Regions from separate parts of the Brevibacillus sp. GCM10020057 genome, predicted to be linked through region 1. Evidence: predicted binding sites of a transcription regulator. Region 1 holds the regulator's gene; the other holds the start of a gene.

Region 1 (3,411 bases):
CCGGGGACGGTCGAACATTTCCATCGCATTGACTCGTTGCATTTCGTTTAGTCGTTGCAGGTATACTTAAATTCAGGGCCTGTTTGAATAAAGTAACCACTTCTCACTTGCCCTGCCCAGTTCTGCAATGCTTCCTTCCACTGGACGCTGTCAAAGAACTCATCCACTGTTACCCCGGAAGAAGAGAACCATATGAGCGGAGTAAAAGGAGCAAGTGGCCCCACATCACCCCAAATCCCTCCTGCTGAAATGGTATCTTGCTTAACCAGAAGCAATGGAAGTCCGTATTGGTATGCCATTGCAGGTTCAATCTGCAAGAAAGGGGAATAAGGTTCGCCTTGAGCAGTTGACCTTGTTGGCTTCAGTAGAGCCGCTGCCGTACCGTAACTGGAGTTGATCATCGTGCGGATATTTTCCAGGGTAGTATTCGGGTACTGGTCGGTATTCGGGATCGTTCTGGGAAACAGAAGTACCTTCTTGATTTCCTTGAACATTCGGATGATAAATTGTTGCTCCTGAGAGAACGGGGGCTGCGGCGGTCCGAGAGTAAACAGGTTCTGATGGCTGAAAAAAACCGGGATTCGGAAAAAAGCGCTTGCGGCATCATTTAGATCGGTCATATCTGCGTAGGCTTGTTTATACTGCTCGTTGGACGAAGTTTCCTTTGCGGGAATGTCAAGATGTTTCTCCTTCGCTTTTTCTTTACTCAACTTGAATCACCTCCACGCGATAACATATTCTGATAGAGCGATGAAAGATTGGACAAAAATACGCGTAAGAAAAAAATGGTTACTACTCTATGAGGGATGAGTCATTCGCGTAAGTAAAAACGGTTGGAAACTGGATGATGACAGAGTGCGACGGTATACACTTTCTACATCCCGAAACTGTGGCAACGGGTTCTGCAAAGTCCGTTTGTGGGGATGTCTCGATTGCAGATGAAGCTGCAACGAAACCGAGCGTCACACGTATACCTTACAAAGAGGAGGGGTGGCTGTGGAAATCTTGTTGTGGGTTCTTGTCGCGGCACTGTTCGTGCTAAGCATCGCAGGCATTTTTCTCCCGGTGTTGCCGGATACGATATTGTTGTGGGGAGGATTTTTGCTCTACCAGTTTTTCATCGCGGAACCGGGGTCCGAGCTGCCTGCGTCGTTTTGGTGGGGAATGGCGGCCATGAGCGTGCTTTTATACGGGGCGGACTTGCTTACGAACATGTATTTCGTCAAGAGATACGGCGGCTCGAAATGGTCTTCGCTGGCGGCAGTTCTCGGTATTCTGATAGGGATTTTTGCTTTCCCGCCGCTGGGCATGATCATTTTGCCCTTCGTCTTCGTCGTCCTGGTTGAGTTGTTCGTGCAACAGCAGCCGCTGGAGCGGGCGATCAAGGCGGGCTTCGGCTCGCTGGTCGGGTTTTTTGGCAGCGCCGTGGTCAAAGTGGTGCTGCAGGTGACGATGATCATCTGGTTCTTCCTGGCGATGTAAGGACAGCCGGAAGTTTGCGGCTGTGTCGGCGATGGCAGGAAGTCGCGCGGCGGCTGGTCAAAACGCCAACGGACTTTGTGACAGGTCGTGGACCTAGATAAAAGTGACGGCGTTTGCATAATTGACGGAAATAACAAAATCGCCACGTCTATTTCAAAGAAAAAAGGACAGCCTCAGCTGCCCTTTTTCCTTTTTATGCGATTAGTGGATGAGGCGGTAGACGCCGATGACTTTGCCCAGAACGGTGACAGAGTCCAGAATGATCGGCTCCATCGTCGCGTTTTCCGGCTGCAGGCGGAAGTGGTTTTTCTCTTTGAAGAAGCGCTTGACTGTAGCTTCGTCTTCATCTGTCATGGCGACGACGATATCCCCGTTGTTAGCAACGTTCTGCTGGCGCACGATCACGTAATCACCGTCGAGGATGCCAGCTTCGATCATGCTGTTTCCGGAGACGCGGAGCATGTACACCTTGTCCGAGGTAACAATATTTTCCGGAAGCGGGAAGTACTCTTCTACATCTTCAATCGCGGTGATCGGTTGTCCGGCTGTGACTTTCCCGATGACGGGCACGCGAACCACGGAATCTTCAAAATCATCCTGGAAGCGGTCATCCTCGGACAACAGCTCGATTGCGCGAGGTTTGGTAGGGTCGCGGCGGATCAAGCCTTTCTTTTCCAGGCGAGCCAAGTGTCCGTGGACGGTAGAGCTGGATGCAAGTCCGACAGCCTCTCCGATCTCCCGTACGGAAGGCGGATATCCTTTGTCGCGCACTTCTTTCCGGATGAAATCAATGATAGCCTGCTGTCGATTTGATAGTTTTGACATAGAAGACACCTCGGTTTTCTCGAACATGTTTTCCTATATTATACCATGGGAGCTTGCGTTCGACAAACATAAGTTCGATTATTTGTTGACATGAACATACGTTCTCCTTTATGATGGAAACAAGAAAACAGAACGTACGTTTGCAGGAGGGATTCATGTGTCTGTCATGACTGTACATAACCGCTTTGAGAAACAGGAAGTCGAGAAAAAGCCGCTTCGCCGCGCAAGATTGGGGATCACTCGAGGTCATGCGATTTTGTTCCTCGCCACCTTCGCTCTCTTTTTTTACTTGCTGACCGAACTGGTGTTTGCTTCTGGCACTGAAGAGGCATTGCCGGTAAAAGAGGTTACGGTGCGGGCAGGAGACAGCCTGTGGAGGCTGGCGACCCGTTATCAGGAAGAGGCGCACATGGATGTGGCTGAGCTTGTGACGGCGATCCGGGAGGCGAACGAGCTGGAGAGCGTGATCATTTATCCCGGGCAGAACCTGAAGATTCCGCTTGCAGCCGCTGCCGAGTGAGGGGCGGGTGTCCGATCTGCTTGCGTCGTGTACATGTTGTGGTATAATGGAGCGGCATTACTTACAGGTGGGGAGGAACCGGTCGTGGTATCTGATGCAGAAATCAAGCGGATTAATGAATTGGCGAAAAAATCCAAGGAATCCGGGTTGACCGATGAAGAAAGGTTCGAACAAAAGCAGCTTCGCCAAAAGTATATCGACGCCGTAAAGATGTCGCTGAAGGCGAATCTGGATTCGATCCGCTATGTGGAAGACCTTGAAGAAAATGACCGAAAACAGTAAGATATCATGTGTTGATAACAAAGACATCCTTGCTTGACGCCGGGATGTCTTTTTATTCCGAAATCGGGGAGCGGGTTTGAGTTACATGTTGCTTGGCTGTCAGTGGAGCCAGCCGTTTGATAGCGAGGAACGAGGGGAGGGACGGGTATGAGTACCCAGCATCGGGATTACGAACAGGAACAGAAGAAGCTCGATGAAACGATCGCGATCATCGACAGGGAAATCGCGCAATTGCGCGAGGATATTCGGGAAGCGACGGACGATTACGTAAAGCAGGTCGTGAATTCCAAAAAGGCAAAAGA
Region 2 (3,411 bases), 230 kb from region 1:
ATACCTTTTTGATTGCGCCGCTGCTCCCTGCACTGCAAGGCTTGTTTCATATTTCTACTGAACTCTCTGGCTGGATGGTGGGCGCCTATGCGCTGGGCTATGCCGTCTTTGCGCTGATTGCGGGACCGCTTTCCGATGGCTGGAACAGAAAGACAGTGATGCTCTTCGGCATGCTGGGCTTTTCCGTCGCGACGATTTTGTGCGGCACTGCCACAGGCTTTTGGTCGATGTTTCTGTACCGCTTTTTGGCCGGCATCTGCGCAGCTTTTGTCTCGCCGCAGGTCTGGGCGACCATTCCCGCGCTGTTTCCGGTCCCCAAAATTGCCAAGGCAATGGGCATCGCGGCAGCCGGCCTGGCCGTCTCCCAGGCTTTTGGTGTGCCAATCGGAAGCCTGCTGGCGTCCGTCCACTGGTCGTATCCGTTTTTTGTCATCGGCGCATGCTCGCTGCTGCTGGCGATTGCGATCTTTTTTGCCATGCCTGACATGCGGCCGAATCCCGGTCATGGCGAGATGGGCCCTCTCTGGAAGCGGTACCTCCCGCTGTGGACGAATTGCGTGGCGCGGGGAGCTTTCCTGGCGTACTTCCTGTTTCAACTGGGGAATTTTGCAGCCTTCGCTTTTATCGGAAAGTGGATGACGGACCGCTTTCACCTGTCGATTGGGCAGGTAGGGTACGTGATGATGTTTCTCGGACTGGGAAACTTGCTGGGAAGCATGACCAGCGCTTATGTGCTTTCTGCCATCAGCCGTTTTCGTGCGATGCTCGCGGGCCTGGTTTTTCTGGCGTGTTGCTTTGTCGTCCTTCCGTACCTGCCGTCTGTTTCCGTGGTGGCAGGCGCGTATTTTCTTATCTTCACCTTGCTGGGAATCCTTTTTCCGCTCATGATGGGGCTGTTGACTTCGTTGAACCCGGCGATACGCGGCACGATTTCGAGCCTGGCCAATTCCGTCATGTACGCTGCCACGACTCTCGGATCGTGGATCGCCGGTCTGCTTTACGCGGCGTTTCGCGGTTTTTTCGCTGTGGCCGTCTTTACGGCTGTCTGCTTTGTCGCTGCGCTGGCCGCTTTTATCGCCAGCGGCGCTTTGCGCATGCAGGAGAAGCCAAAGCGGGAGCTGGCGCCTTGATGCGGGAGACGGAATTTGGAAAGAGTTACCGGAAAAATTTCGCGGGAGAAGGTATAAAAGCGAACGTTTGTTTGCTATACTAGAAATGAAGTTCATATGAGAACACCAGTTCTTATTTAGGGGATGTCGATATGGCCAATGCGAACAAACGGATCGTTTTTTTGGTCGATATGCAGAGCTTTTATGCCAGCATCGAGAAGGCGGCCAATCCGCAGCTGCGGAATCAGCCGATCGTCGTGGCGGGAGATCCGCAGCGGCGCAGCGGGGTGGTCCTGGCAGCATGTCCGATTGCCAAATCGTACGGCGTGGTCACGGCAGAAGCCTTGTGGCAGGCGCAGCAAAAGTGCCGCAGCCTCGTGGTGGTCCGCCCGCGGATGGAGATGTACATTCGCATCTCGATGCAAATCACCCGCATTTTTGAATCGTTTACAGACAAAGTCGAGCCGTACTCGATCGACGAACAGTTTCTCGACGTGACCGGGAGCGTGCACCTGTTTGGCGACGTGCTGCAGATGGCGGAGCAGATCCGGCGGCGCGTCTGGCTGGAGACCGGGATCAACTGCCGGGTTGGGATCGGGGAGAACAAGGTTTTGGCCAAAATGGCCTGCGACAACTTCGCCAAGAAGCGGCCGGAGGGCTATTTCTGGCTCAAACGGGAAGAGCTGGCCGACACGCTCTGGAAGCTGCCGATCGAGAAGCTGTTCGGGGTGGGCTCGCGGATGAAGCGCCACTTTCACCGCATGGGGGTGTACCAGATCCGGCAGCTGGCGGAAATGGAACCAGCCGTGCTCGCCCGCCGTTTCGGAGTGAACGGCGAGGTGCTGTGGCGTACCGCACGCGGAATAGACGATTCGCCCGTCTCGCTCCAGGCGTACGATACGCAAAAAGGGATCGGCCACCATATGACGCTGCCGCGGGACTATCATACGGCGGCGGAGGTCAAGGTCGTGCTGCTGGAGCTGTGCGAAGAGGTATGCCGCCGGGCGCGGAGCAAGGAACTGATGGGCTCGGTGCTGTCTGTCGGCTGCCGGGGAGCGGATCTGGATGCGGCGACTGGCTTTGGCAGGCAAATGAAGCTGGCGGAGCAGACCAACGACGCGATGACGCTGTACGAAGCGGCTTGCTGTCTGTTCGACCGGCATTGGCAGCAGACGCCCGTGCGCAGCATCGGCGTCACGCTGGGTCAGCTCGTGCCGGACAATGTCCTGCAGCTTAGCCTGTTCGCCGACCAGCACAAGCGCCGCTCGCTCGCCCGTGCCATGGATGACATCCGCAACCGCTACGGTCAGGACGCGATCCTGCGGGCCGCCTCCCTGCAGCAGTCAGGCCAGGCGAAAGAGCGTGCCCGCAAGATCGGGGGGCACTACAAGTGAGCGGGCAGCAGGAGTGGACGGGCGAAGGGGAGCAGGAGCTGATGCGTCTGTACGTCCTGTTTGGCATCCTGTTTCGCGTGGTCATGGTCGACTGGGGGAAGGTCCGAAACGTGCCGCTCAAGCTGTCCTACCAGGCTGTGTTTGACTGGGTGCTGCTGGAGCTGTCCCGCTGGGCGGAGCGGCAGCATCATCAGCTGCGTCGCCTGCTGCGCCAGCGGGGATGCGTGGTGGTCAGCTACCGGCGGCAGGGGCATGTCTACGTCGTGCAATACCGGCAGCGCGGGTATTTGCGCGAGGCGTGTTACTCCATCGAAATCTTGCGGGCCGAGTGTCAGGAGCTGGTCGGCAAGTGGGTCGCACAACATCAGCGAGGAGAGAGGATATCATGAGAGAGACGCGTGTGTCGAAGAAGGATAACCTGTTTGCTTCCAGCCGGTTCGTACTTCCCGAGCACCGGGAGTGGTACGCGCGGATCAAGGAGGAGGAGCGCCGCTACGTGCCGCCCCAGCTGGATTTGGATCAGCTGGGAGAGTTGAGCGAGCGGGTGTGGCAGGCGTACCAGACGGGCAGCGGCCTGACGCTGACCTACTACGACGGCCACGAGCCGCGCCGCCTGTCTGCCCACGTCGTCCACATCGATCAGGAGAAGCGGCGGATCAAGCTGCGCACGGACGGCGAGATCCACTGGATTGCGTTTGCGCGCTTGCTGCAGGCAGAGTTGCCGACGGGCTTTTGAGCAGATCATTCAAAAAATCGACAAACTTGGGCCTCTTGCCAATGCGCAAGCGGCAAAAAAGCGCGTCTGCATGATCAAATGGCACGCATGGCGATGAGGCGCGTTTGCGGAAACGAAAAGCGGTCAAAAACAACCGTTTTTCGCGTTTTTTTGGCTTCCCTGGATTTTGCCA

What was found. The regulator LexA, encoded in region 1, represses DNA repair genes until DNA is damaged. The targets are predictions, from matches to a motif close to CGAACATATGTTCG.
Region 2: the regulator LexA is predicted to act here: its motif matches at 1,191-1,204, upstream of dinB (DNA polymerase IV).

The regions. Positions count from the first base shown of each region.
Region 1 covers NZ_JBHUJW010000043.1:460,338-463,748, forward strand. Annotated here, with positions in the region: gene ACFSO0_RS15895 (hypothetical protein) at 48-710, opposite strand; gene ACFSO0_RS15900 (DUF456 domain-containing protein) at 997-1,482, shown strand; gene lexA (transcriptional repressor LexA) at 1,684-2,307, opposite strand; gene yneA (cell division suppressor protein YneA) at 2,474-2,827, shown strand; gene ACFSO0_RS15915 (DUF896 domain-containing protein) at 2,912-3,109, shown strand; gene ACFSO0_RS15920 (HelD family protein) at 3,257-3,411, shown strand, end outside.
Region 2 covers NZ_JBHUJW010000043.1:234,019-237,429, forward strand. Annotated here, with positions in the region: gene ACFSO0_RS14765 (MFS transporter) at 1-1,130, shown strand, start outside; gene dinB (DNA polymerase IV) at 1,262-2,503, shown strand; gene ACFSO0_RS14775 (YhjD family protein) at 2,500-2,892, shown strand; gene ACFSO0_RS14780 (YolD-like family protein) at 2,889-3,239, shown strand.